2 regions of the Methylobacterium nodulans ORS 2060 genome follow, and region 2 is predicted to be linked to the other one. Evidence: predicted binding sites of a transcription regulator. Region 2 holds the regulator's gene; the other holds the start of a gene.

Region 1 (14,381 bases), 450 kb from region 2:
ATGAGGCTGCGAGCGAGCCGGAGCACATGATCCGGCTGCGCGAGTGGGGCGGTAGCGTCGATGCGCTCAACGTCCGCGAGATCGAGCTCCGCGACGCGCGCATCGCCGAGCTCACCCGGGAGCAGGACGCGCTCGGACGGGAGCGCGACGACTTCGCCGCAGCCCGGGACGCTGCAGCCGCCGCCCGCGACCAGCTCGCCGACGAGATATCCCGAACCCAAGCTCTGCACGCGCAGCAGATGGCAGCGATGCGCGGGGTTCTTGCCCAGCGCGAGCGGGCCGTCGCGGACCTCGACGCCCGCCGAGAGGCGCTGGAATCGACCGTGCAGGAACTCGATTTCCACCTTAAGGCGACGCTGGCCTCGCGGGAGCGGATGCGGGCTTCCCTGTCCTGGCGCTCGACCGCGTTCCTGCGCTGGCTGGGACGGCTGCGCCGCCTCGCGGCGCCAAAGCGGAGCTAGACCGCTCTAGAGCGTCCGGCTCAGCAGGTCGGCGCCATCCATGACATCCCGATCCCCGAACTCCCAGATGAAGCGCGCCCGCCACTCGGCCGAGACGGCGTCGCTCTGGCGGCGCAAGAGGACTTGGCTCGGATCGATTCGCGGGGAGGGGTGGACGCCCAGGCGCCCGGCTACCTGATCGACGGCCTCCTGTGGGTTCTCCGCCAGATCCTCGTAAGTCACCTCCACCGGCCGCAAGCCGGTGCGCGCGAAGTACATGTCCCAGCGCGCGTTGCGTTGGCAGACCTGGCCCAGGTAGGTCGCGATCAGCGGCCCGTCGAACTGCGGCTCGGCGTTGGCGGTCTCCGTCGAGCGGAACTGCCCGGTCTGGATCGAGCGCACCCAGGAGAGCGCCTGCCCCAGCACGTCGAGACGCCGCAGACGCACGAAGGTGAGATTGGGCAGGGCTTGCGTGAGCTTCAGATGCGGCGAGACCCGGTCGAACAAGCCGGGGAAGAGCTTGAGCGCGTAGACCCCGTTCGGGGTCGCTCCCGTGGTGAGAATGTGCTTGATCTGGAGCGCGGGATCGTCCGGGTAGGACGGATCGTCGTAGCGCCGCCGGGCGTCACCGTTGAAGTACTCGCGCGGCCGGCCGAGCTGACCGGTGCTGGTCAGCACGTCGCAGAAGTAGTTGCTGCCCGAGCGCGGTGCTCCGCAGACGGCGTAGCCTTTCATGTGAGACAGTCCTCCCGTTAACGGATCCCTCGCTCGGCCAAATGAAGGACCTGCGCCAGAATCGGTTCACATGCCGGCCCGGAGAGGCTTGGGGGCTGAGCCTCGACCCAGTGCGATGCAGCATCCTCCTGACGGGCACATGGGAACACCTGGCAATACCCGCTTCCAAATAATCCTGCGGTCCTTGCGCAGTGCTCCCGGAGGCCTGTGTTGATTTTGCTACACAAACCTGCCGCCTGAGAGGAAGCCAACGTGAAGCGTGACGGCAGTCCAACCGGCGGATTGCGGCCAAACCGCGGCTTTCGTATCCCCTCAGCAGCAAGCTAGGCCTTGTCAGGTCTAAGAATTTTCTATGCGTTTGGGGGAGTAAGCAATGGTGGCGCTGCGCCGCAGTCTTCTGGTCACGACGGTTCTCGTGCCCTGCGCCACGCTCAGCCTCGTCGGATCTGCTGCCGCGCAGGGTGACACGATCGCTCTCGAGCAGATCGATGTCGTGCCGGTGACCCCGGTCGGCGGAGCCGGCGGTGCGGCCCGCGCCGACGCAGCTGCCGGCGGCGCGCTGCCGCTCTCCAAGGTGCCGTTCACGGCCGAGACCGTCACCGCGCGCCAGTTCGAGCAGGACCGCGCCACCCTCGACCCCACCTTCACGCTGGCCCGCACCACCCCGGGCGTCAGCCTCTCGGACGGCCAGGGCAACAGCTTCCGCCAGACCCTCACCTATCGCGGCTTCGACGCCTCCCCGCTTCAGGGCGCCCCCCAGGGGCTGGCCGTCTACCAGAACGGCACCCGCATCAACGAGGCCTTCGGCGACGTCGTGAACTGGGATCTGATCCCCCAGGTCGCCATCAACCGCATCGACCTCGTCACCGGCAACCCGATCTTCGGCCTCAACGCGCTCGGCGGCGCGGTCAACATCGAGATGAAGAACGGCTTCACCTGGCAGGGCCAGGAAGTCTCGGTGATGGGCGGCTCGGACGGCCGCATCCTCGGCACCCTGCAATACGGCGAGGTGGTCGGGCCCTGGAGCTTCTACTTCGCGGGCGAGGGCCTCAAGGACGATGGCTGGCGCTTCAGGTCGCCCGCCGAGATCGGCCGCGTCTATGCCGATATCGGCCATCGCACGCCCGATTCCGAGTTCCACCTCATCGCCTCAGGCGCCAAGACCTTCTTCGGGGCCACCGCTGCCGCACCCGTCGACTTCACCCACCTCAACGAGCGGGCGATCTTCACTTGGCCACAGACCATCGACACCGAGATGGGCCAGATCCAGGTCACCGGCAAGGTGAACCTCTCCCCGACCTGGGACCTCGCGGGCAACGCCTATGTGCGCCGCTTCAGCCAGTTCGTGGTCGACGGCAACGACGGCAACTTCGAGAATTGCAGCACGCGCTCGAGCTTCCGCGGCTTTCTCTGTTTCGAGGACGACGGGTTCTCGCCCGCCCCCGGCCAGACCCAGGCGCAGTTCCGCAACCAGTTCCTGATCCTGGGGCCGAACGGCCAGCCGATCCCCTTCCGGGCAGGCATCCCGTACGGCACCCACGATACGGTCCGCACCGAGGCGACCGGCTACGGCGGCACGCTGCAGGCGACGAACCGCGACCGGGTGCTCGATCACGCCAACACCTTCATCCTCGGCGGCAGCATCGATGCGGCCTCCTACACCTTCAAGTCGGCGAGCACGCTCGGGGTGATCAACCCGGACCTGAGCGTCACCACCGACCCGAACAACCCGACCTACGGCCTGATCCCCGGGCTCGGCACCGGGCCGATCCGCACCGCCGCGGCGCTCGGCGTCGCGCCGAGCCAGGTGACCGGCTCGAACCTCTACATGGGCCTCTACGCCCTCGACACCTTCGACGTCACCGATCAGCTCTCGCTCACCGCCGGGGCGCGGCTGAACTTCGCGCGCATCTCCACCCAGGACCTGACCGGGTTCTCGCCGGATGTCACCGGCACGCACTTCTTCACCCGCCTCAACCCGGTGGCGGGCCTGACCTACCGGTTCTTCCCCTGGCTGACGCTGTATGGCGGCTACTCGGAATCGAACCGGGCGCCGACGCCGCTCGAACTGGCCTGCGCCAACCCGAACCGGCCCTGCCTGCTGCCGAACTCGCTGGTGGCCGACCCGCCGCTCCAGCAGGTGGAGGCACACACCTACGAGGCGGGGATCCGCGGCACGGTGCCGGACGTCGCCGAGGGGGGCCTGCTCACCTACAAGCTCGGCTTCTTCCGCACGGACCTGACCAACGACATCCTGCAGATCGCGGTGCCGGGCAATGCGGCGCGGGGCTATTTCGTGAACGTGCCGGCGACGCAGCGGCAAGGCATCGAGGTGGCGGCGGAGTATGTGGGCGAGCGTCTGCGGCTTTACGCCAACTACGCGCTGATCGATGCCACCTTCCAGTTCCGCGGCGACCTGTCCTCGCCCAACAACCCGCTGGCCGATGACGGGCTGATCACGGTGCGGCCGGGCAACAAGCTGCCGCTGGTGCCCGAACATCAGTTCAAGGCGGGGTTCGATTACGCGATCACGCCGTTCTGGCGCTTCGGGATGAACGTGGCGGCGTTCTCCTCCTCGTATTTCCGGGGTGACGAGTCGAACCTGAACCGGAAGCTGCCGGCCTACGCGGTGGCGAACCTCACCACGAGCTTCCAGCTGACGAAGAACGTGGAGGTGTTCGGGCTGGTGACCAACCTGTTCAACACCCGAGTGCCGAACTTCGGCACCTTCCTGGAGACCGATCCCAATTTCGCCAACCGCTACGCGCTGAACGACCCGCGCACCACCACCCTGATACAGCCGCTCTCGGTCTATGGCGGCATGCGCGTGACCTGGTGAGCTGCGCCTGAGGAGGACGAGCCGGTCCGTGGCCGGCGTGCTGATCATCGACGATCAGCCGATCGTCCTCGATACGATCCGTGGGCTCCTCGCGCCCACGGGCATCATCGTGCACACGGCGACCAGTCCAGCCGAGGGCGAACGCCTCGCCCTCCAGCACTCGCCAAGCCTCGTCGTCGTGGATCTGGCCTTTCCCGGGGCGCCGCTGGGTGGGCTGACGCTGATCCGGCGCCTGCGCAGCCGCGATCCCAAGCTGCGTGTGCTGGTGTTCAGCATGTACGAGGAGCCTCGCGTTGCCCGTCTGGCCTTGCAGGCGGGTGCCCTGGGCTACGTCTGCAAGGCTGCGGGTCTGACGGAGTTCGAGCAAGCCTATCGCCATGTCCTGGCCGGTAAGGGCTATCTCAACGCTGATTTGGCCTTTGCCTTGGTGGCGCCACCGCCGCCTCCGGCAAGTCCGCTTGATCAATTGACCATCCGTCAGCTGCGCATCCTTCAGCTGTTGGCGGAGGGCCACGCTTACCGGCGGATTGCAGAGATCCTGCTGCTGAGCACCAAGACCATCAGCAACGAGGCAGCCACGATCGGCCAGCAGGTCCATTTCAGCGACAAGGCTGGCCTCGTCCGTTTCGCCGTTCAGCACCAGGATGCCATCCGCGCCAGACTGGCCGCAGAGGAGTCCTGAGCCGCGGTGCCCATGCTCCGAGCGGACACGATGCCGATTGAGGGTCTGTTCGCGTGCGGGGCTGATGCCGTCTCGATCTTTGCGGGCACCTATTCGGGTCCAGGCACGACGCTTGGGCCCGCCCTCGTAATGGCATCACGCATCGCCACCTGCGCGGCACAGCGGAGCAGACCCCACGAGCCTTAAAGAGATCCGCTCGCGCAGCACAAGCGGTCATTCCCTACGCGCAGACCGAAAGCCGGTTTGTGGCAGGTATTATCAAAAAAACGACGGGAAACCTTCCACGCGGATTGGGTCCTGCCCGGTGCTCCAGCCCCTCAACCGTCTGTGTCCGGAAACCCTGTCAAGAAATCAAATATCCTGAGAACACTCGCAACCGGACGTTCGCGACACCCGCCGCGAACGTCTGAAACGGGTCAGCCCCGGTCATTGCGGGCGAAAGGCGTAGAGAGCTGCTGTCCACCCATTGCAGCCCTTCCATAGACAAGGTGGTTGAGTCTCGACCCTGATGCGTCCCACGTCCAGAGTCAGCAAGGCCGCCCGGCTCCGCGGCGGCGGGCTTTTTCGTTCCGACGCTACGCTGCCGGCCAGGGCCTGAGAAGGTTCGGCCCGGGTGGTTCCAGCACCCGGGCCCCGCTTGCGCGGGCGACCCGCCACGAGGAGTAAGCGGCTCACGGGACTCGCACTACCGCGGAATACGTGGCGGGGCAAAGGCCGCGCCGCGCCCTGTCATCTCCCGTGAGATTGACGGCTCCTTGATGGCGGCGCGCCGGGATGATGAGGGTCCGGTGCTGGATGGTTAATGATTTGCTGCGAACCTCCCCCGGCGCGGTAATCCGCGCGGCGCGCCTCGTGGATATGAGCGACGAGCCGGCGATCCCGCGCGCACCCGCGGCCGCCGCAGGTGATGAGCTGCTCCTCATCACCCCTCCCCTGGCCCCGCCGTCGAACGCCCGGAAGCGCAAGCCCGGCCGCCCCCGAGTCGCGCGTCAGGTCGCCTCGAAACAGACCGTCTACCTCAACGATGCGCGGCACGACGCCCTGGTGGAGATCGCGATCGCCGAGGAGCGCTCGATGCACTCGGTCATCCTTGAGGCCATCGACAGGTACGTCGCCCGCAGGCGCAAACCGCGCTGAAACCACGGCTCAGGGCCCTGCCGGCGCCCGCCGCGCGGGGCACTTTCGTTTCAATCCCGGTCCCCCGGATCCTCCGTGACACCGCTGGCCAGTCGAATGGCCGCCTCCCCCGTGATGCCGGCGGTGACCAACAGCCGCAGGAAGGCCTCCGCTGTCCCGGGCACCCTGGTCTCGCCGCGCGCCCAGCGGCCAACCGTGCCGGCCTCAACCCTGAGAAGCCTTGCGGCGGCGCTCTGCGTGAGCCCGAGCTCGGCAAGCGCCATGCGAAACTCACGATCCGTCATAGTCCGCGCTCGGTCCTCACTCCCGATCAAGTCAGGGGAATCGGGTGCCGGTGTCGCATCAGCCGCCGGCGAGCTGCTCGGCGAAGTCCTCCGGCACCTCACCGAACTGGCCGACGATCGCGACGCTCTCCAGCTCGCCCGTCTCATCGTCGGCCACGATCTTGAGCGCCGCCGTCCCGGGCATCCGCTTCGCGATCGCCTCCGCCCGCTTCAGCGCCCCGCTCTCGGTTGGAGCAACATCACGCGTACCGGGCCGCAGCTTCTTGCGGTGGATCTCGAACGTCTGAACCACGAACGTCGTCCGCATACCCATACCACTCTCCGTCGCGGGTTCTCCCCGCTCTCCACAGCGACGCCCCGACCGCCTTGACCGGGAACTGTGCACCTGTTTGTTCTCTTTCTGTTCTAGTGCGGAGGGCGGCGTGAGTCTCTACCGGGTCGGCGAGCAGGCAGCAGACTGGAGTGGGCTGGTGCGCATCCCCTTCATGCGCACCACCCTCTGCGCCGGCTTCCCGTCCCCGGCCGAGGACTTCATCGAGGGCGCCCTCGAACTCCCCCGCTGGCTCGCCCCCAACCCGGCCGCGACCTTCATCTGGCGCGTCCGCGGCTGGTGCATGAAGGGCGCGGGCATCCATGATCAGGACCTCGCCGTCGTCGACCGCTCCCTCCACCCCGGCCCGGGCGCCGTCGTCGTTGCGGTTGTGCACGGCGAGATGAGCCTCAAGCGCTTGGTGCTCGACGGCAACCGCCTCGCGCTCACCTTCGACAACCCGGAGATGCCCGCCTTCGGCCTGGAGGACCTGGAGGAGTGCCAGATCTGGGGCGTCCTGCTGTTCTCGGTGCGCTGGCACCACGTCCGGCCGAGCGCCGTGCGATGAGCCGCGCCCTCGCCCTGATCGACGGCAACAGCTTCTATTGCAGCTGCGAGCGCGTCTTCGATCCCAAGCTCGTGGGTGTGCCGGTGATCGTGCTCTCGAACAACGACGGCTGCGCGGTCGCGAGGACACCGGAAGCCAAAGCGCTCGGGATCAAAATGGGCGCGCCTTACTTCATGATCCGCGAGCTCTGCCGGCGCGAGAAGGTGCGCGTCTTCTCCTCGAATTACACCCTCTATGGGGACATGAGCGCGCGGGCGAACGCGGTCTACCGGCAATTCGCCAAGGACGTCGAGATCTACTCCATCGACGAGAGCTTCCTGGACCTCTCGGAGGTGCGCGAGCGGGAGAGGCTGGAACTCGCGCGCGATCTGCGCTCCACCGTGCGCCGCTGGACGGGCATCCCGACCTGCGTGGGCATCGGCCCGACCAAGACGCTGGCCAAGCTCGCCAACCACATCGCCAAGCGCGTGCCCGAGTTAGGCGGCGTCTGCGATCTGAGCGACGAGAATGAGCGAGCGATGTGGCTGGTCGGCATCCCGGTCGGCGAGGTTTGGGGCATCGGCCGCGCCTCGCTCGCCAAGCTCGAGGCGCTGGGCGTCGACACCGTGGCAGATCTGCGCGACCTCGACCCGCGCCCGGCCCGCCAGGCGCTCACGGTGGTCGGCGAGCGCATCATCCACGAGCTGCGCGGCCGCGCGTGCCTGCCGCTGGAGATCGTGCCGGCCCGCCGCAAGGGCTGCGCCGTCACCCGGAGCTTCGCGAGCCGGGTTACCGAGCAGGCCGATCTGGAGCAGGCGGTGAGCGCCCATGCCACGCGCCTCGCCGAGAAGCTGCGCCGGGATGGGCTCGCTACCACCCAGATCACCGTCTTCTACCACACCAGCGAGCACGACCGCGGCGATCCGAAGCGCTCGGTCTCGACGGTGGTGCATCTGCCCGAGGCAACCTCCGATTCCCTCGTCCTGATCAAGGCCGCCCGGCTCGGAGTGGCGAAGACTTGGCGCGAGCAGGGGCCGGAGCCCTGGCGCTACAGCAAGGCCGGCGTGATCACGACCGACCTCGTGCCGCTGACGGAGAGCCCGCGGGCCCTCTTCGGGGCGCTGGACCGGGAGCGCGGCGGCGCGCTGATGGCGGCGATGGATGCCTGCAACCGGCGCTTCGGGCGCGGCACCGTGGTGCCGGCGCGGGCGGGGCTGGAGGCGAAGCGGACCTGGGCGACCAAGTTCGAGATGCGCACGCCGCGCTACACGACGCGGCTCGCCGAGGTGCCGGTCGTGACAGCGATGGCAACTGCCGGACCCGAGATCCGCCCCTCCTCGTCGTAGGTGCGGCGGGGATTGCGGCGGCCCATCACTGAACGACGCCGTAGAACACGATCCGCTCTACAGCCCCGTAGACAGCAACGCTTCGGGCATGCCATCAATCCGGCGCAGCTGGCTTGGCTCGGCCGGGTGGTCCGAGGAAGGCGGTGAGCCGCTCGGCGACCGCGGCGGCGTCCCGCGTCTCGCACTCCCAGATCACAAGCACGTCCCAACCGGCGTCGCGCAGCTGGCGCTCGTTGCGGGCGTCGCGGTCCACGTTGCGCGAAAACTTGGCTTGCCAGAAGTCGCCGTGCGAGCTGGGTGTCGAAGCCTTCCTGCACCCGGGATGGCGGTGCCAGAAGCAGCCATGCACGAAGACGACCTTACGCCTTGTAGGAAAAACGAGATCGGGCATTCCCGGCAGGTCGCGGCGATGGAGTCTGAAGCGGAATCCAAGGCTATGAGCGAGCTTCCGCACCTTGAGCTCCGGCGTGGTGTTCTTTCCCTTTACCGCCGCCATGAGGCGTGATCGCGCCTCTGGCGTGAGGCGATCCACCACGCTACTCGGCCGCTGCCAACGACGGCACGTCGAACATCTTCGAGCGGATCGCCTTGAAGATCCGCTCCGCAATGATCGGAGACACGCTATTGCCTATCATCCTGAAGCTGTGCCAGGCGGTCGGGTGAAACACGAAACGGTCAGGGAAGCCCTGCAAGCGGGCCGCCTCCCGTACCGTGATCACACGCGGCTCAGCGGGATGGAGCGGCCTAACGGCTTGAAACGATCCGCGATCCGGTCCGGTTCCTGCCCGAATCGTAGGACACTGCTTGTTCCAGTCAAGGCGAGCGTGTCGGCCGACGGCATCGCGACCGCCCTGTGGCACGGCGGCGAAACGCGCCGCTATCGCCGGAGCGTGTGGGATCCGTCGATGGCCCGAGAAAAGGCGCCTCGTGCCTCTCAGTCGGCGTGCATACAACGAGGGAGCGACGTCCGATCCGTAGCGCCACCAGTCCAGACCGTCACTGTCGACCCCCTCTTCCGTTGCGCCTTGTAAGTCGGCTATTGCCTCCTGGACGGTTGCTGCAGGTCGACGCCACTCTTGCAGGTCATCGGCGGTGAAGGAGTCAACACAGCTGCGGTCGAAGCCGATCACAAACACTCGGGGCCGCGACGTAGCAGCCCCAAACGAAGCAGCATCCAGCTTCAACGGTCCGAGAATCGTATACCTTCCTGCCACGAGTTGAAGTGCAGCATCTAATTCGGGCCTATTTTTCTCAAACGCAAGGCCCCTTACATTTTCCATAAGGAAGAACTTTGGACGTACCTCGGCGACCAACCTGAAGAAATGCCAGAGCAGCAACCGCCGGGGATCGTCTGGGCTCGCCACACCAATCTCGCTAAAGCCCTGGCAGGGCGGCCCGCCAACTATTCCATCAATATACCCGCCAGCCGCCCTTCGTAGATAGCGGCCAGACAGATCAGCAACATCCGCAAGGATGAGTCGTGACTGAGGATGATTGAAGGTGTAGCTTGAAGTCAATATAGGATCGTTGTCGACAGACAGCGTGACTTTCAAACCGGCCGACCGCGCCCCAAGGCTCAGCCCGCCGCATCCGCAAAAAAGATCAATCAGCACCGCAACGTCCGTAGCTACGAAACTTGCTCCACAGTACCACCTCTGAAGGCCGTCGGTGATCGGCCTAAACGAGTTATCCTCAGAACATAATCTGAGCGAAGGACGGGTATTGTAGATAGTAGGAGGAGAAGGCTTCTATCTGATCATCTTCCAGATCAAAGCCAAGCGCACGAACGTCGTTTCGGGTCAGCCCCTCCGGGTTCGGAAGCTGCGATTGAAGCATTGTCGCCTCGCGCAATGTAAGTTGCGGGGCCACAATCGGCTTAGCGGGAAAGCAGGGCCAAGTAGCAGCACGTACGCATGTAGAGGCGGCCTGAACGCGATCAGTGTCAGCGAAAATGCCCCCTACTGTAATCATAGGCGCTCCGTCCCTATAAATCATACGAAATGAAGGAACAAATCTGCCCGGACGAGATGACTCCGCGGCGATGGAACACATAAGATCTTGTGTTAGCTCCATTAGCAGCCTGTGCAGACGCTCGTCCTTAAAGTCATTCTTTGCAAGCCTATCACGGAATACGCTGCCGAACAGATCCCGCACTCGGTCAGGTCTTTCTAGAGCTCGTCCATAGGCCATCTCCGTGCCGTTGTAGGTAATCAGAAAAATGCTGTTAAGCGGCGCATTTTCGAGCACAAGCCGCACATCTTCCTTAACGTCCTCGTTAAACTCATAGTCGTAATCGAGCCAAATAATCCAGGGGCGATTCTTTAGGAGTTCATCGGTGAATAATGTAGGCAGAATATTAGATGAGAGTCCGTGCATAACTCGTATTGGCGCGTATGGGCAATTGAACTTCGCTCGCTCATACCCAACATCATGAGCTTCTATCGAAACCATATCATTGATACCGAGCAGCCGGTGCGCCATGATAAAGTCTGTAAACCATATGGAACCAAACCCGATGTAGGCAAAATCCTTCAATCCAAGGTTTGCTTGCAACCTCCGGAATCCGTCAAAAGCAAGTTGTCGCTGTATGCTTTTGCTCGGCCGAAGGCCATAGTTCACGAGATCGAAAGAAGCCATCACTCGTTACCAACTAGGTCGTCGTAAGCGTAATCAAAAGTCGTGAGCCCAACCTCACGATAAGGCATATTTATATTACCTAGCTCTCTTGCAAGTTTCTTGAGCTTAGAGACGGGCACAGAATAGTTTATATTCGCGGCTTTCTCCGCTCTCTGCGCAACGAGATTCGGCAGCGCTACGGTGGACCGCTTAGGGACCGCCTGGATCGACACGGGGCGGGCTAGTGCTTCTTTCTGCTTGGCTTGCTCGAGGGCCTGCTTTCGTGCGTTGGTATATGCAATCCACGCCTTGGAGATCTCGCGCATGCGCGGTCGCGCTCTTCGGAAAACCTCCGAAGAAACGTCTACGCTTCTCTTTGTTGTGGTCAGAGGAAGCGCCGAAGCCTTAGCTGCAGTAAAAAGCACAACTCCGACGAAGCCCGCATATTGATAATGCCACTGAGGCCAGTCCTCTGATCCCCATCCGGCCACAACGGTTTTATCTGCAGCAAGTACGATACGTCCATTGCAGGCAACGTACCAACCGTAGCGGCGATCTCCTTCGTCCTCCGTTGGATCAGTGCTCTCCGGCGGCGGAGCGGCCATTCCACCGATTAGCTCTACCGTCACTTCATCATCGCCAACTTTGTCAACATACTCGATCCGCACAGGTTGGAATTCGTCGCTTTGGCGCAGTTCGATCTGCCATCCATCAACAGGCGCGTTATTCACCAAGATCTGGAGACCGCGCGCAAGATGAAAAGAATAGTCCCTAGCAATTGTGCGACGAAGGTTCTGAATGAAGGCAGGATTGCTGAAGGCCTGCAAGGCGCCTTGCGTCAGTTGCCTTACATCAATCTCAACACCCGCCGCTTCGAGAGGCTCGTCACCGATTATATCGAAGTCCCACGGCAGAGTATTGTTTTCAAGCCACCTGTCTACGTCGATCGGGACAGCAAATGCTTCTAAAGCTTCACCTTCCGACCTGTACGTGCTTCTCACCTTGATCTGATTGCCAATTTTAAAAATAGCACGTTTCATTCCAATGCCATATACTCCGATACTGAAATCATCATGGGCATCACTCGTATTGCGTCCGAAACTGAACGCGTGATTGACCGCATCGTGAAGGGTCATTCCGCCGCAATTATCTTTGATTTGGAAAACATCTGGCAGAAGCTTAATATCAATAATGTATTTATCCAGATTCGCGCCTTCAGACAGGCCCATAGGCCTGCTTCCCTCATTATGCCATGCACTATCGACACTATTGTCAATCAAATCCAGAATACAATCCTCTAGCGAGATATCGCGAGTTAGCATCCTTACGAAGAATTCCTTAGTCGGATTTGCTGATGCCTTCGTCTCAGGGGTGATCGTCACAGTCCCGAAGCCTCCAAGCTCGCCGGCGCCGACTCACGTCGACCAAGCTTGGCGGCTATCTAATCGGCACGCCGGATGCCGCGCAAGTTGCATTTGCGGGATCCAAAGCCAGTGTATGACGCGCAGCGATGCCGCCCCTTTTCCAGGGGGGTGCGGGGCTCTGGCCGTAAGGCAGTCAGCCTTGGTGTGCAGTTGTGATTAACGTCCGTCCAATAAATCGTTCATAAGGTGCCAGGCTGGCCATCAGCAGGGTGATCGCGCTGAGGATTGAGGAGTGCAGATGCTCTTATGAGGCACTTATCGGACGGGCGCTCAGTGATGTCAGAAAGCTACCAACATCGCTGCTTGTGCCCGAAGTACCCGAACCACTGGCGGGTGAGCCAGCTACTGTACTTGCCGGCGTGCTAGCCTTGCCGAGAGTTCCCGAGGGGCAGCTGTGAGCCCCCTCGCGCTTAGGACGATCTACAAGGCCGACACTCGCAGTGCGTGTCCGCACTCGAGCTTTGATCGGGTTTCGATCACGCCGGCTTCGCGTCCAAGGCGTTCGGTCTCAGGTGCGCGCAGCGTCTAAGCACGCACGAGCTCCAGTGCCTGCTGATGAGTGTACCTCTGGGATACAAGGCCCAGCTCGAAGAACCGGCTCACCGCCTCGTGCCCGAGCTCGTGGTCAGCTTCGGGCCCGAAATCGTCCACGAACCTGCGACAGTTTGCCAGCGTCTCCACCCACTCGTCGGGCCTGAACCCGGGGCATGGCGGCTGTCCGGGCGACAGACTGGCGAGCCCGCGGCTCCATTCGAGGACGGTGGGGGATGGTGAGGCCGAATCGGTGGTGAGCATGGCCGCGGTTCTTAGCCGGCCGGTGGACGGTGGGCGAGAGGCTAAGCCCGAACCCCGATGGCGCGCGCGATCTGCGTGCTCACCAGCTCCTCGCGACTGGAACGAATCAGGAAACTGGCGCCGCCGATGTGTGGGGGAAAATGTGGGGACTTCGAGCCCCATGGGGGCTTTTGTTCGCCGCTCGTTCCCGTTTGGGGCGCGGATCCCGCCCGGACCGGTTTTCGAAAAACCCTTTGATCTCAAAGGGTTTAATGGTCGGAGCGGCGGGATTCGAACCCACGACCCCTAGTCCCCCAGACTAGTGCGCTAACCGGGCTGCGCTACGCTCCGACGCTCTGCGCAGTGGGCACCGCGCGAAAGCCCGCGGGTCTTAGCCGCCTCGGGTCGGCCGCGCAACCTTTTTCGGAGAGCGTGCAGCGCGCCGGGGCGGGATCCCGTCCGACCGGCCCTCAAAGGGCCGGTGCGCACGGAGCCGGCTCAAGCGTCCTGCTTGTCCCGTGCGGGCATCTCCACCGGCCCCACCTGCGCGACGCGCAGGCCCGCCGCCATGGCCTGGAGGCGGGTCTGCGGATCCTCCGGCTGGATCACGCCGGCCGACATCACGAGCTTCGCCGCGTCGTCGACGCTGATCGACAGCTCGATCACCTCCGAGCGGGGCAAGTAGAAGAAGAAGCCGGTCGTCGGGTTGGGGGCGCAGGGCAGGAAGACGCCGACATAATCGCCGTTCGGCGGCAGTGCCCCCTGCACGTCCGGCCCGGCCGGCGCCGACAGGAACACCACCGACCATGTGCCCTTCACCGGGAACTCCACGAGGCCGACCGTGCGGAAGGAGGTGCCGCTCGTGGAGAAGAGCGTCTCGAAGACCTGCCGCAGGCCCCGGTAGAGGCCCGAGATCACCGGCGTGCGGGCGAGCAGCACCTCGCCGAACTCCACCACCGAGCGCCCGACGAGGTTCGCCGTGAACGCGCCCAGCAGGGTCAGCCCCACGAAGGCGATGAGGAGGCCCAGGCCCGGGATGTTGAAGGGCAGGTAATGGTCCGGCAGGTACTTCGCCGGCACCAGCGGCTTGACCCAGCCGTCGATCAGGCTGATGCACCACCAGGTGATGTAGATGGTGATCGCCAGCGGCCCGGCCACGATGACGCCGGTGAAGAAGTAGTTCCGCAGGCGGCCCTGGACGCTGACCCGCTTGCGCGCGCCGGAGTCGGGCTCGTGGATCAACGGCG
Region 2 (14,381 bases):
ACGGCAGTGGCATACAGCGTACTCGAAACTACCAAGTCGACACGAAGACGTGACGCGAAAGTCGACATGTTGCCCGAAGCCCCTCGCTTTCGGCCTTGAAATGAGGGATACTGGTTGCGTCACCGGGCAGGCGACGAATGGCGCCATCGGTGGGGAGGGACAGCACATGTCCCGAGATCAATCCAAGCGAATTATTTCCAGCTCTTCGCATGATGATGGCCCGGTATATCGGGCATACCTGCTCGGCAGCGACGATCGCATCATCGGCGTTGAAGATATTGTTGCGTCTGACGATATCGAGGCGCTCATGCGCGCTCGCTCTCTCGCCGACAGAAATGCGGTGGAGCTTTGGGACAGGGCCCGTCGCATCATACGAGTGGAGCGAAGAACGCACTGACGAGCCGTCTGACGGGCTCTCGACACCTTCGCTGATCTGACGTCGAATACCGACGGCCCAGGCTGCTGACGCAGCGGGCCGTTGACCCGTCTCGAATTTTCTATGCCAAGCCTTTGGCTCGGCGAAAATTCGAGAGCGAAACCAACGGTCATTTTCAATGACCGTTGGTAGAAGACAACGGTTCGAGGATCAGGACGGCTCTCGGCGGGTGCAAGGATGCGTCCATTCGAGCGCTCATCTTCGCATACGAGCGGGCCGCCTATCGCTCCCGGCAGCAGGATCCCGGCCACTGGGAGGTAGAATGTACGACTTGCTCTGGCATGTCCGAGACGAGCAAGGGCTGCCAGTTCAGGCGGTTGGCTGGATACCCTTCCGCCAGCGCAGCAATTCGCCGAGGCTGCAGACGCTCAACGCGCTCCCTCGGAAAGCTCCGGCGTGTCCGCCAAGCGTCCTGCGCAGGCGCTTGGCTGGCCATCGGCGCGAGTGGCGTTGGACCGCGGATCACGTTTTCGCCGCCGCTTCGAGCGCGGCCACGTTGTCTTGCTCGAGGATGGAACGAGGCTCGAAACCCATCACGCGGCTCAGGTCGGCTTGCGGCCCACAGACGCCTTTCGATGCGCAGCCCCGTCGCAAACCAATCGGTCTCGCGGCAATCCAGCGCACGACGCGGTCATTGCCCGACCGTTTGAGTTGCCGGTGCATGATACGCCTCACCCAAGCCGGATGATGTCCAGATCCAATCAAGTTCGCCCTCCCTTTGACTATCAATTTTCTTAGACAAGAATAGCATATGGCAAGCCAGGTCAATTCTGGTCAGCCACGAATACGATGCAATGACAAATCTGAAGCAGCATTAACCAATATCAACGCCAGGCTCTGCAATTGCCATTCATTGCAGGCAGACATAACATATGTTTGTACGATGGCAGACAAATCGGCGAGCTCATCTGGCGAGCACTATCGCCGATGAGGCTCAATGTGCTAGATGGCTGAAAGAATTGGAGCGCGGCGAACAACAGCGAAGCTGCGACGTCCCAATCCACTGCCGCATCGCTGCGTTCATGATGTCACCGGCCGAGCCGTCGTAGCCGATGCGGGAACCGTGACCAAGATACGATGAACCCGCTGACCAGCAAGCTCGAGCACTTTGTCCGGCTCTCCAGCGAGGACAAAGCCGCGCTTGATCGCCTCGCCTCCGAGCAGATGCGAGGGTTCGGTCCTCACACCGACATCGTCCACGAGGGTCAGCCGCCGAAGGTGCTGAGACTGATGCTCTCAGGCTGGGCCTGCCGCTACAAGCTGCTGGAGGATGGCCGCCGTCAGATCGTCGGACTCTTTCTGCCCGGCGATTTCTGCGACCTGAGCATCTTCATCCTGCGTGAGATGGACCACTCCATCGCCGCCATTACCGATGTCACCTTGGCACAGATCTCGGCCGAGACATTCAACGAGATCGCCTTTGCCCAACCTCGCATCATGTACGCGCTATGGTGGGAGTCACTCGTCCGGGAAGCGATTCAGCGGGAGTGGATCGTCAGTCTGGGCAGACGCGACACGGATGAGCGCATTGCTCACCTGTTCTGCGAGCTGTTCATCCGGATGCGGAGCGTGGGGCTGACATCCGGATGCAGCATAGACCTGCCCATGACCCAATCCGAACTGTCCGATATCGTGGGCGTCTCGGCGGTTCATGTGAACCGAACCCTGCAAGCGCTCCGCGCCAGCGGACTGGTCATCCTCAAAGGCAAGACCCTGACGATCCCGAACCTCAATGCGCTGATGGATGCAGCACAGTTCAACACGAACTATCTCCATCTCGATCATGAGGGCGCACACCTCGACGCCACCAACGGGTGATGAAACACCCCTGTCCGACCGCTCCGGGGGAAGGACCGCACCGAGGTTCCGGCTCTCGCTCGATGGGGCAGAAGCTCCCCGGAGCCCGCCCTGCCCCTCGTCCGCCCCCCTCATCGCGACGCGCTTGACTGAACCATCGGCCTCGTGGCGTGTTCATGTTTTGTTCCAACCTGAGTCGGACGGACATTCCATGGCGCAAGCGCGGACACCCCGGAGCCTTGAAGCGTCCACCTCGTGCCCCGTCGAGGACATCGTGGCGGCCTATCTGACGATGACCGCTGGCGACCCTGCCCTGGCCCTCAGATGCGCCGTCACGGATGCCCTGGCCGACCTTCTGGAGGCCGAGCGACGCACGCGGGAGCGCAGCCGCCTCATCGCCAAGGGCCGCCTCGGAAGGCGCCTGGACCACGCCTGACGGGCCGCCCGAGCCCCGCATGCCGGCCTCCCGGATGTGGTCGTTCGCATCGCCTGCCCGCCCTGTCCTCACCGGCAAGGCTCCGACAGGTTCGCACGGCTGGCCGCGGAGATCGGCCCAAAATAGAAACCGACCGGCGTGGAGACCGCCCCGCTCCTCATGCTGAGGCGCGCGCGAAGCGCGCCTCTAAGCGCGCCGGATCGGTGCTCCCATCCACCAGAGCCTCGGACCAGCGGTCAGGCGTGCTTCGAGGCAGAGCGATCTTCGATCGCCTGCACCTCAGCATGAGGGCCGGGGTTGGCTGCCAGAGGGAGCGCCCTTGCGGCCGCCTCAGGTTTCTTCCGTCAGGGTCGGCCCGGCCGGTGGCAACTGAGATGCCGCCGGAACGATGCTGGATCGGATCGCATATGACAGCCCGTGGCGGCACCTCCCGAGAGGGCGGGAGACGAGCCGATCCGTCCCCCGTTGCAAGGCTCGGCACCCGGAGCTCGAAGGGCCGCGAAGGCCGCCGGACCTGTCGCCCGGGCTGACGCGGCTCAGGCTGCCGAAGGGTGGGAAGGCGTGACGCCAAGACTCCGAGCCAAGCCCCGAGCCAAGATTCCGAGGGACCCGCTCCGAGGAACCCCCTCTTGAGGCCGCCGTTGGTCGCCGCACCGATGGCAGCACCCGGAGGAGGACGCAATGAGCATCTTTGGTTCGATCATGTCGAAGATCTTCGGGGGACCGGCGACCGCTCAGGCCGCGGCGCCTCACGCCTCGGAGACCCCGAACGTCACGGCAGGAGGAAGCACCGGAGCCGGAGGGCCTTCAGGATCCGCGAGCCGCGCAGCGGCCCCGTCCATGAGCGGTGCGCCATCCCCCGTTGCCAACAACCCGACCGCCGGCACCCCGGCCACCGTGGACGTGGGCGCGGTGCTGCAGGACCTCGCCGCCAAATCCGGCCAGCAGCTGGACTACAAGCGCTCCATCGTGGATCTGATGAAGCTCCTGGGCCTCGACAGCAGCTTGGCGGCCCGCAAAGAGCTGGCGCGGGAGCTTCATTACGGCGGCGACACCGACGACACCGCCACCATGAACGTCTGGCTGCACAAGCAGGTGATGCAGAAGCTTGCCGAGAATGGCGGGAAGGTGCCGGACGACCTGAAGCACGCCTGAGGTCGACCGTACGGCAGAGCACCCGGCGAGGGCCAGCACCTTGCCGGGCGCCTGTCATCAAGAGCCGCACGATTCAGCCGGGGCCGCGCCATCGCCGGTCGAGCCCGGTTCCGCATCGGAGCGACGGCCCGGCTGCTCTGCAAACGGGTGGATCGCCGGACCGCCGCCCTGCACCGGCCAGCATCCGTGGCCGGCATGTCCGGCCCACGCGCTTCGCAGCCTCGTATGCCAGATACAAAAAGGCCGCCCTTGCGAGCGGCCCGAAGTCTAGGGAGGAAACGCCCTGGAAGGGCAGTACCGGTCTACCGTGTGCCGACCGTTGCCGCGGTGCGAAAACGCACATGCCCTGCAGCAAGTCGCGTCGGCCCTCGTCGCGGTCGACCGGTTCGGCGCCCCGCCGACATCCTCGCGAATGCCGCCCGAGACCTGCCGCCGAAGACAAGGAGGGTTGTCCCTGGGGATCCTGCTGCGGGTATCCGCCGGGGGCGGCATGCGCCCGGGTGGGGGAGGCGCAGTGCCAGGCGGCATCGCCGCGGCCAAGCCAGGGATGCGGGCCTCCGCTCGCACTGCCATCCAGCCTTGCACCTCCGGACACGAAGCCCGGCAACAGAAAGCCTCGCGACGCCGTCGAATGTCACTTGCATCATGATAGTTACTGCGCTATCTAGATCGCCATGCAACGCGCTTCCTTCGGCCACATGCAGTGCCCCATCGCCCGCAGCCTCGAGCGTGTCGGGGAGTGGTGGAGCATTCTCATCCTGCGGGATGCCTTCTACGGCCTGACCCGCTTCGAGCAGTTCCAGACCAGCCTCGGCATCGCGCCCAACATGCTCACCCGGCGTCTGAAGGCCCTCGTCGAGGCCGGGCTCCTGGAGCGGCGGCTCTACCAGCAGCGCCCGCCGCGCCACGAATACGTGCTGACCGAGAAGGGCCGCGACTTCCGGCCCGTCCTCTGGACCCTCCTGGCCTGGGGCAACCGCCACCTCGCGCCGGAAGGCGCCAGCGTCGAGCTCGTCGAGCCGGAGACGGGCGAACTGGTCGACCCCGTGGTGGTCGACCGGCGCACCGGCCGGCTTCTCACCGAGGGCGTGCGCGTCGTGCCCGGCCCTGCGGCCGATGCGCGGCTCCGCCGGCGCTTCGGCGACGGCATCAATCTGTAGCGGGACGAGAACCATGAGCAGCACCGCCACGGTCGACAGGTTTACGGCGAGCGGCGAGCCGGTGCTGCCGCAGGTCGCGTCGCCGCGGGCCTGGAAGCGGCGCCTCATCCCGCTCGCGGCGCTCGCGGCGCTGCTGGGAGCGGGCCTCTACGGCCGCTACTGGTGGGAGACGGGCCGGTTCCTGGAGACGACGGACGACGCCTATGTGGGTGGCGACGTCACGGTGATCGCCAGCAAGGTGCCGGGCTTCGTCGCCGCGGTCGCGGTCGGCGACAACCAGCGGATCCGCGCCGGCGACCTCCTGCTGCGGATCGACGACCGGGACTACCGGGCCGCCCTGGCCCGCGCCGAGGCGGCCGTCGCCGGGCAGGACGCCGCGCTCGCCAACCTGGAGGCCACGCGCGCGTTGCAGCGGGCCGTGATCGCGCAGGCCCGCGCCGACCTCGCCGCCAGCGAAGCCGAGGCCGCCCGGACGGCCTTCGATCTCACCCGCTACCGCCAGCTTTCGGCCAATCAGTACGCGTCCGAGCAGCGCTTCCAGCAGGCCGAGGCGGACCACAAGAAGGCCGCCGCCGCCGTCGAGAAGGCGCATGCCACCCTGGATGCGGCCGAGCGGCAGCTCGCGGTCATCGACACGCAGACGCGTCAGGTGCGGGCGGCGCGGGAGCAGGCCCGGGCGGAGCAGGACATCGCGCGGCTGAACCTCGGCTATACCGAGGTCCGGGCTCCCGTCGATGGCGTGGTCGGCAACCGCAGCGCCCGGACGGGCTCCTACGCCACGGTGGGCGCGAGCCTCGTCTCGCTCGTCCCGGCCGACGGGCTGTGGGTCGACGCGAACTTCAAGGAGAGCCAGCTCGCCCGGATGCGGCCGGGCCAGCGCGTCTCGGTGGTCGCGGACGTGTTGCCGGACGAAACCTTCAGCGGCCATGTCGAGAGCCTCGCTCCCGCCACCGGCGCTCAGTTCAGCATCCTGCCGCCCGAGAACGCCACGGGCAATTTCACCAAGATCGTGCAGCGCGTGCCGGTGCGCATCCGCCTCGACGGCGAGGGCGCCCGCCTCGGCAAGCTGCGCCCGGGCCTGTCGGTCACCGCCACCGTGGACCGGCGCGGCGGGACGGATGCGGCAGAGCCCGCGGACGGCCGCCCCGGGGCGGCCAGGATGGTCATCGGGGAGGCGACGCGGTGAGCGCCGCCCTCGCTCTCCGGCCCGGCGCAGCCGCGCCCCGCCGCGCCGGTGCCGCAGGCGGATCGATCTCGCCCCCGCGCCAGCTGACGGAGGGCCAGAAGATCTTCGCCTTCGCGGCGATGTGCGTCGGCTTCTTCATCGCGCTCCTCGACATCCAGATCGTCTCGGCCTCGCTCAAGGACATCGGCGGGGGGCTCTCGGCGAGCCCCGACGAGGTCGCCTGGGTCCAGACGAGCTATCTCATCGCCGAGATCATCGTGATCCCGCTCTCGGGCTTCCTCGCCCGGGTGATGTCGACGCGCTGGCTGTTCTGCGTCTCGGCGGTCGGCTTCACGGCGACCAGCCTGCTCTGCGGCTGGGCCTGGGACATCGGCAGCATGATCGTGTTCCGGGCGCTCCAGGGCTTCCTCGGCGGCTCGATGATCCCGACCGTGTTCACCACCGCCTTCGCGTTCTTCCCCGGCCGCAAGGTCGTGGTGGCGGCGGCGACCATCGGTGCCCTGTCCTCCCTCGCGCCGACGCTCGGACCGACGGTGGGCGGCTGGATCACCGACAACTACTCCTGGCACTGGCTGTTCTTCGTCAACCTCGTGCCGGGCGTGTTCGTCGCGGTCGTCGTCCCGCTCCTGGTGCGCATCGACGAGCCGGACCTCTCGCTGCTGCGGCAGGCCGATTACCTGGGCATCGCCCTCATGGCCGTGTTCCTCGGCACCCTCGAATATGCCCTTGAGGAAGGCCCGCGCTGGGAGTGGCTGGACGACGAGGCGGTCCGCCTCTGCGCGATCACCGCGCTCGTGACCGGAATCGCCTTCGTCTGGCGCAGCCTCACCTACGCTCATCCGGTCGTCGACCTGACGGCCCTGAAGAGCCGCAACTTCGCGCTCGGCTGCCTCTTCTCGTTCGTCACCGGCGTCGGGATCTTCGCGACCATCTACCTGACGCCGCTCTTCCTCGGGCGGGTGCGGGGCTTCTCGGCCCTGCAGATCGGACTGGCCGTGTTCTCCACGGGCGTGTTCCAGGTGATGGCGATCCCCGCCTACACGCTGTGCGCCAAGCGCTTCGACCTGCGCTGGCTGATGATGTTCGGCCTCGCCCTGTTCGGGCTCAGCATGTGGTCGTTCACGCCCATCACCCACGATTGGGGCTGGCGCGAACTCCTCTGGCCCCAGGCGCTGCGCGGCTTCGCCCAGCAATTCGCCGTCGCCCCGACCGTCACGCTGACGCTCGGCGGCCTTCCCCCGGCCAAGCTCAAGCTCGCTTCGGGCCTGTTCAACCTGATGCGCAACCTCGGCGGCGCGATCGGCATCGCAGCCTGCGGCACGATCCTGAACGACCGCACCAACCTGCACTTCCTGCGCCTCGCCGAGCACCTGACCGCAGCGAATGCCAGCATGACGGACGCACTCGGGCGCATCAGCGCCCGCGCGACCATCGTCCTCGGCGACGCCGCCCACGGGCAGGCGGCCGGTCTTCGCCAGCTCTGGTCGCTCACCTACCGCGAGGCGCAGACGATGACCTACGCCGACGCCTTCCTGGCGATCGCCGCCTGCTTCGCCCTCGCCACTGCGCTGGTGCCGCTGATGCGCAAGGTGGCGCCGCCGCAGGGCCCTTCCGCCGATGCGCATTGAGCGCGACCCGAGGAGATAAGCATGACAGACATCGTCCTGTGCCAGCCGGTGCGCACCGCGATCGGAGCCTATAACGGCAGCCTGAAGGGCATTCCCGCCACCGATCTCGGCGCCGTCGTCGTCCGGGAGACCCTGCGGCGCGCGGGGCTCGATCCCGCCGAGGTCGGCTCGGTCGTGATGGGCAACGTGGTCCAGGCGGGCAACCGCATGAATCCCGCCCGGCAGGCCGCGATCGGCGGCGGCGCGCCGGTCTCGGTGCCGGCGCTGACCGTGAACCGTGTCTGCGGCTCGGGCGCGCAGGCGATCGTCACGGCGGCCCAGCAGATCGTGAGCGGCGAGGTGGAGATCGCGGTGGCGGGCGGCATGGAGAACATGGACCGCGCGCCGTACCTGCTGGAGGGCGGCCGCTGGGGCTACCGCATGGGGCCGGCCCAGATCCTCGACAGCATGCTCACGGACGGGCTGAACGACGCCTTCTCGGGCGAGCATTCGGGCTGGCACACGGATGATCTCGCCGCACGCTGCCAGCTCACCCGCGAGGCGCAGGACCGCTTCGCCGCCCGCTCGCAGCAGCGTTTCGCGGCGGCTCAGGCCGCGGGAGCGTTCGAGGCCGAGATCGTCCCGGTCGAGATCAAGGGCCGCAAGGGCCCCGAGACCTTCGCGACCGACGAGGCGCCGCGGCCCGACACGACGATGGAGATCCTCGCCAGGCTCAAGCCGGCCTTCCGGAAGGACGGGACCATTACGGCGGGGAACGCACCGGGGCTCAACAGCGGCGCCGCCGCGATGATCGTGGCCGCGCGCGGCACCGCCGAGGCGAGAGGCATCGCCCCCTTGGGCCGGCTCGTCGCCTACGGCATCGCCGCCGTCGAACCGGGGCTGTTCGGGCTGGGACCGGTGCCGGCGATCCGCCGGGCGATGGAGCGCGCCGGATGGACGCTCGCGCAGGTGGAGCGGATCGAGATCAACGAGGCCTTCGCGGCCGTGCCGCTGGCCGTGGCCCAGGAGCTTGGCCTGCCCGAAGACATCATCAACGTCGAGGGCGGCGCGATCGCACATGGCCACCCGATCGGCGCGACGGGCGCCGTCCTGACCACGCGCCTGCTGCATTCCATGCGCCGTGACGGCCTTCGGCGGGGCGTCGTGACGCTCTGCATCGGCGGCGGCCAAGGCATCGCGCTGGCGCTCGAAGCGCTCTGAGGCGCCCGGGATCAACTCACGGCAGCGGACCGCCGATGGCGGTCCGCCTCCGCATCGGCCGGGGCGCGGAGGTGATGCGCCTTCCGGCGGGACCATCGGCCGCCCTCCGCGCGGAAGCCGACGCAAGAGCCGACGAGCCGGCCCACCTCAGCATGAGCAGCGGGGCGGCTGCCACGCAGGTCAGCTTCGATTGAGTTCACCACCGGTCGAGCCGCCCCTAACGGATGAAACCGACCGCAAGGCCCCCGATGGCAGCCCCACCGGTCCTCATGCTGAGGTGCTCCTGGCGATCGAAGATCGCACGGAGCCTCGAAGCACCCCGGACCGGTGCTCCTGCTCACCCTGATCTTGGACGAACGTTCAGGCGTGCTTCGAGGCAGCCTGCGCGATCTTCGATCGCCAACACCTCAGCATGAGGAGCAGAGCGGCTGCCACGCAGGTCAGGTTCGATTTAGGCCAGAGAGATTTCGCGCCGCATGCACCGTCAGGCGTTCACGCCGCCGTCGACCGTGAGCCCCGTTCCGGTGATCTGCCGGGCGGCGGGGCTGGCCAGGAAAGCGACCGCTGCGGCGACATCGTCCGCGGTCCCGTAGTGGCCGAGCGCGATCAGCGCCCGCTGCGCGTCGGCTTGGGTTCCATCCGCGGGGTTCATGTCGGTGTCGGTCGGGCCCGGGTGGACAAGGTTGACCGTGATGCCGCGCGGTCCGAGCTCGCGCGCCAGGCCCCGCGTGAACGAGATCAGGGCCGATTTCGACATGGAATAGACCGTCACCCCACCGAAGGCGACCCGCTCGGCCAGGCAAGAGCCGATGGAGATGATCCGGCCGCCCTCCTTCAGGTGCGGGATCGCGGCCTGCGAGGCGAGCACGACCGAGCGGATGTTGACCGCCAGGATGGCATCGATGTCGGCGAGGCTCATCTCCGCGAGCGGCCCGCCGCGCGCGATGCCGGCATTATTGACCAGGATGTCGAGGCCGCCGAGTTGCGAGGCCGCCTCGTCCACCGAGCGCCTCACAGCCGCAGGATCGGCACTGTCGGCCTGGATGGCAAAGCCGCGTCGCCCTTGCTCCTCGACGGCGCGCACGACCTCGGCGGCGCGCTCCACCGACCGCTCGTAGGTGATGGCGACGTCCGCACCTCGCGCGGCGAGGGTGCCAGCGATTGCGGCGCCGATGCCGCGCGCGGCGCCCGTCACGAGGGCGCGTTTGCCTGTCAGCTCAACCATCGCTCAGCCTTTCTGTAGTGATCGACACAGAAATGCATATGAGCGTTGCGGCCAGCCGTCAAGCAATTTATGTAGCGAACGATGCAGAATTCATCCCGCACCCCGTCTGCCAAGCGTGCGACGGTGTCCAGGAGCCGTGGCCGCCCGCGCGCCTTCGATCGCGAGGCGGCTCTCGCGCAGGCCATGCGCCTGTTCTGGCACAAGGGCTACGCTGCCACCTCGATCTCCGACCTGACCGAGACCATGGGCATCGGCTCGCCGAGCCTCTACGCGGCCTTCGGCTCCAAGGAAGCGCTCTACGCGGAGGCGCTGCGCCACTACGGCGAGCAGTACGAGCCCCGCGTCTGGGGGAACTTCGCGGCGGCTGCCACGGCGCGCGACGCGGTCGAGGCGCTCCTGATGGACACGGCCGCCGCCCTGACGCAGGCGTGCGGGCGCGATGACCCTCTCGGCTGCATGGTGACGCTTTCGGCCGTCGGCGGCGAGGGAAGCGCCGAGCTTGGCGATCTCGTGCACGCGGCGCGCGCCCGCAATCTGGCACGGGTCGAAGCGCGGCTTGCCCGCGCGGCGGCCGAGGGCGAGCTGCCGCAATCGCTCGACACCGGCGCGCTCGCCCGCCTCGTCCTCACCGTCCAGGGCGGGATGTCACTCCAGGCGCGTGACGGCGCGAGCCGGGCCGAGCTGGAAGCGGTGGCTCGGATGATGATGGCCGGGTGGGATGCGCGCGTCGCGGGCTGAGGGACACTCGGGCCATTGGCCGCGCGGTGCGGCCAGGGCGGGCGGCCAGGGCGGGCTCCGCCTCGCCGACCACGGCCACGATCCTGAATCCGCCACCGTCCACCGGCGCCTCGCCGCTTGCACAGGCCAGCCACGCCCCTCGGAACAAGAGGACACCCTCACCGTTGAACGACCTCGCATTCCCCCTTGGGAAAGATGAACGGTTGTTCAACTTGGAGGTGCTCATGAAGCGCGCATTGTCTGCTGCAGCAGCTCTGACCCTAATCGGAGGGGCCGCTCTCGCGCAGACCGTCACGATCACCGAGGAGCCGGTCGAGATTGCCCCGCCTCAGCGCGTGATCATCAAGAAGTACGTCACCGAGCAGCGCGTGGCGCCCGTGCGCATTCGGGAACGCGTGACGGTCGGCTCGACGCTCCCGGCCGACATCGACCTTCATCCGCTGCCCCCGACCGTGATCGAGGAGAGCCCGCGCCTGAAGGGCTACAGCTACGTGACGTCGGGCGACGACATCTACGTGGTCGAGCCGCGCACCCGCCGCATCATCACCACCATCGACTGACCCCGAACCCGCGCGCTGCCGGACCACGTAAAGCCGCAGCGCCGCCCATGGACCGGGAGCGCGGGCGCGCCCCGGCCCGACCGTAAGCCATCCCGGTCCGGCTGCCAGGTCACGGCCGCCTCCAGGCCGTGCCACGCGATTCACGTCGTGCCCGGCACCGGAGCAATCCCGTTCCCGCCCCGCCCTCATCGTCAGGTCCGCAGGCGCCGCATCGCTCTCGGCAAAGGATTCGTGGCCCCGATCCGGGCCAGCACCGGCTCCATGCCCTTCAGGCCAAGTTGTCGGCGTCCGCTTCCAGCCGCTCCGCACCGCCTGCCAGAACATGCCTCAGATCCCGCTTTGGACCCGCCCGGGAAGCCCGGCCTGACCGGATGGAGAAGCGCCGGCCGAAAGCCGGCGAGCGCGGAGATACCCGACACACCCGCTTGCGGAACACTTGAGGAACGCCTAACATGTTCGCGATTTGTTTCGTATCGCGCATCGGCGCAGGCGAAGAGAGTGCCCCATGCTCACCCGTAAGCAGTTGGACCTGCTCCGCTTCATCCAGCAGCGGATGCGCGAGACGGGGGTCCCCCCGTCCTTCGACGAGATGAAGGACGCGCTCGATCTCAAGTCCAAGTCAGGCATTCATCGGCTGATCACGGCCCTGGAGGAACGCGGCTTCCTGCGGCGGTTGCCGAACCGGGCTCGCGCGATCGAGGTCATTCGGATCCCCGATGCGGTGGTGCCTCCTTCGGGCGAGGTGGTGCGCTTCACCCCCAGCGTGGTCGAAGGCGGACGGACGGCCGCGCCGGCTGCCAAGGCCGCCCCGATGCCGTCCTCCCTCGGTTCCGACGACAACGGACGCTCGATCAGCATTCCGGTGATGGGGCGGATCGCCGCCGGCACGCCGATCTCGGCAATCCAGAGCCAGAGCCGCACGGTGGCGATGTCGCCGGACTTTCTGGCCGGCGGCGAGCATTACGCGCTCGAAGTGCGCGGCGACTCGATGATCGAAGCCGGCATCCTCGACGGCGACCTCGTGGTGATTCGTCGCCAGGACACGGCCAATACCGGCGACATCGTGGTGGCGCTGATCGATGACGAGGAGGCGACCCTCAAGCGCCTGCGCCGCCGCGGCTCCTCCATCGCGCTCGAAGCGGCGAATCCGGCCTACGAGACCCGGGTGCTCGGGCCGGACCGCGTCCGCATCCAGGGCCGCCTCGTGAGCCTCATCCGCAAGTACTGAACGTCGCCCCCGAAACGGGGCGTAAGCCAAGGCCTCCGCATGGCGGAGGCCTTTTTTTGATCCTTACCCAGGGTCATGAGCGAGTTCAGCGGCAACAACGATTCACGCCTTCGTTGCGGAACGGCCTCGATCGGGCGTTGGCGGGACAGGCCCGACGATGATCGACCGCTCCGCGACGCCTCTCATCAATCCACATGCGCCAATCGCCCTCTTTCAAGGGAAAGCTTAACCGATCTATTCGAGGATCGGGCGATCAGCGGTAAGGAGCATGGAGCCGGCTCCTGGGTCGGGAGATCGTGCGGGGCATGCCATGCGGGACGGATTCATCCTGCTGATCACGGACGAGCCGCGGACGGCCCGAACGCTCGCCGGCAGCCTCGCGCGCCTTCTGCCCTGCATCGCCCTGCTCCCGGGCGAAGGCCTGCCGCCGGGCCGGTTCCAGGCGGCGGTGCTCGACGTCGCCCTCGATGACGCCGCCATTCTGGCGGGGATCCGGCGCGCGATGAGCCGCGTGCGTGCCCGCGGCGCCCCCTGCCTCTGTCTCGCCCGGGACCTCAGCCCGGTCACCCTCGCGCGGGCGCGGGCGCTCGGCGCTGCGCAGGTGCTGCCGCCCACCGCCTCCCAGGCCGAGCTCAGGGCGACGCTCCTCGCCTTGATCGAGGCGGAGGCGGAAGCCCGCGCGGCCGAACCGCTGCGGCAGGCCCGTGCGCAGGCCGCGGAAGCCAACGCGCTGGTCTCACGGCTCTTCCAGGCCGCCGCGAACGGCGTGGCCTTGAGCCTCGACGACATCGATGCCGGCACCGAGATCGTCCTGGAGGCCATAGCGGAGGCGGGAATTCGCGCCTGGCTCGACGTCATCCGCACCCACGAGATCGGGGTCTACCAGCACTCGCTCGGCGTGGCCGGCTACGCGGGCGCTTTCGCCGGGCTCCTCGGATTCCGGCGGCACGACCAGGAGCGGCTGGTGCGGGCGGCCCTGCTCCATGATGTCGGCAAGGCCCGGATCCCGCTCGCCATCCTCAACAAGCCGAGCAGCCTCTCCGCAGAGGAGATGGCGGTGATGCGCAGGCATCCGGTCATCGGGGCGGCGCTGCTGGCCCGGCAGCCGGGATTCGATGCCGAGATCCTCGACGTGGTGCGACACCACCACGAGATGCTCGACGGCTCGGGCTATCCCGACGGGCTCCGCGGCGGGGCGATCGGCGATCTCGTGCGGCTCGTGACGATCTGCGACATCTGCTCGGCCCTGACCGAGCGGCGTCCCTACCGCGCTCCGATCGGTCCCGCAGAGGCCTGGGCGGCGATGGACCGGATGGGACAGAAGCTCGACAGGCAGCTCCTTGCGGCCTTCAGGCCGGTCGCCATGGGTCTTGCCGCCGCGGCCGTCCCTTAATTGGATCAATCGTCCGCGAGCATCCGGTGCTCGGCACCATTGATGTCGTCGTACTGGCCGCTGCGCAGCGCCCACAGGAAGGCGCAGAGCCCCATCCCGCCGAGGAAGAGGGCGATCGGGATCATCAGGATGAGGACGTTCATCGGCGTGCTGCCTCCGGCAGGGCGGGCGCCCGGCGCGCCCGCAGGGCGTTGAGCGTGACCACGACGGACGAGCCCGACATGGCAAGCGCAGCGATC

The links. Region 2 encodes LexA, which represses DNA repair genes until DNA is damaged. Its sites were predicted from a motif close to TGTTCNNNNTGTGTTCNG; they were not measured.
Region 1: a site for LexA is predicted at 6,508-6,525, ahead of MNOD_RS33255 (LexA family protein). Genes of this name have one in related genera too.

The regions. Positions count from the first base shown of each region.
Region 1 covers NC_011894.1:7,111,750-7,126,130, forward strand. Annotated here, with positions in the region: gene MNOD_RS42030 (glycosyltransferase family 2 protein) at 1-461, shown strand, start outside; gene MNOD_RS33225 (Stf0 family sulfotransferase) at 468-1,175, opposite strand; gene MNOD_RS33230 (TonB-dependent receptor) at 1,549-4,014, shown strand; gene MNOD_RS33235 (response regulator transcription factor) at 4,043-4,696, shown strand; gene MNOD_RS47370 (FAD-binding protein) at 4,727-4,882, shown strand; gene MNOD_RS33240 (hypothetical protein) at 5,555-5,833, shown strand; gene MNOD_RS48445 (helix-turn-helix domain-containing protein) at 5,884-6,096, opposite strand; gene MNOD_RS33250 (hypothetical protein) at 6,176-6,430, opposite strand; gene MNOD_RS33255 (LexA family protein) at 6,540-6,995, shown strand; gene MNOD_RS33260 (Y-family DNA polymerase) at 6,992-8,320, shown strand; gene MNOD_RS33265 (very short patch repair endonuclease) at 8,415-8,855, opposite strand; gene MNOD_RS33270 (DNA cytosine methyltransferase) at 8,857-9,933, opposite strand; gene MNOD_RS33275 (O-methyltransferase) at 10,013-10,957, opposite strand; gene MNOD_RS44510 (ATP-binding protein) at 10,957-12,318, opposite strand; tRNA gene MNOD_RS33290 (tRNA-Pro) at 13,408-13,485, opposite strand; gene MNOD_RS33295 (DUF502 domain-containing protein) at 13,633-14,376, opposite strand.
Region 2 covers NC_011894.1:7,557,085-7,571,465, reverse strand. Annotated here, with positions in the region: gene MNOD_RS44550 (hypothetical protein) at 167-397, shown strand; gene MNOD_RS47405 (hypothetical protein) at 899-1,099, opposite strand; gene MNOD_RS35395 (Crp/Fnr family transcriptional regulator) at 1,514-2,254, shown strand; gene MNOD_RS35390 (hypothetical protein) at 2,445-2,669, shown strand; gene MNOD_RS35385 (DUF3597 domain-containing protein) at 3,351-3,824, shown strand; gene MNOD_RS35380 (winged helix-turn-helix transcriptional regulator) at 4,499-4,984, shown strand; gene MNOD_RS35375 (HlyD family secretion protein) at 4,998-6,170, shown strand; gene MNOD_RS35370 (DHA2 family efflux MFS transporter permease subunit) at 6,167-7,798, shown strand; gene MNOD_RS35365 (thiolase family protein) at 7,820-8,998, shown strand; gene MNOD_RS48625 (hypothetical protein) at 9,034-9,192, shown strand; gene MNOD_RS35360 (SDR family oxidoreductase) at 9,483-10,223, opposite strand; gene MNOD_RS35355 (TetR/AcrR family transcriptional regulator) at 10,305-10,961, shown strand; gene MNOD_RS35350 (DUF1236 domain-containing protein) at 11,186-11,521, shown strand; gene lexA (transcriptional repressor LexA) at 12,027-12,749, shown strand; gene MNOD_RS35340 (HD-GYP domain-containing protein) at 13,060-14,142, shown strand; gene ccoS (cbb3-type cytochrome oxidase assembly protein CcoS) at 14,148-14,285, opposite strand; gene MNOD_RS35330 (heavy metal translocating P-type ATPase) at 14,282-14,381, opposite strand, start outside.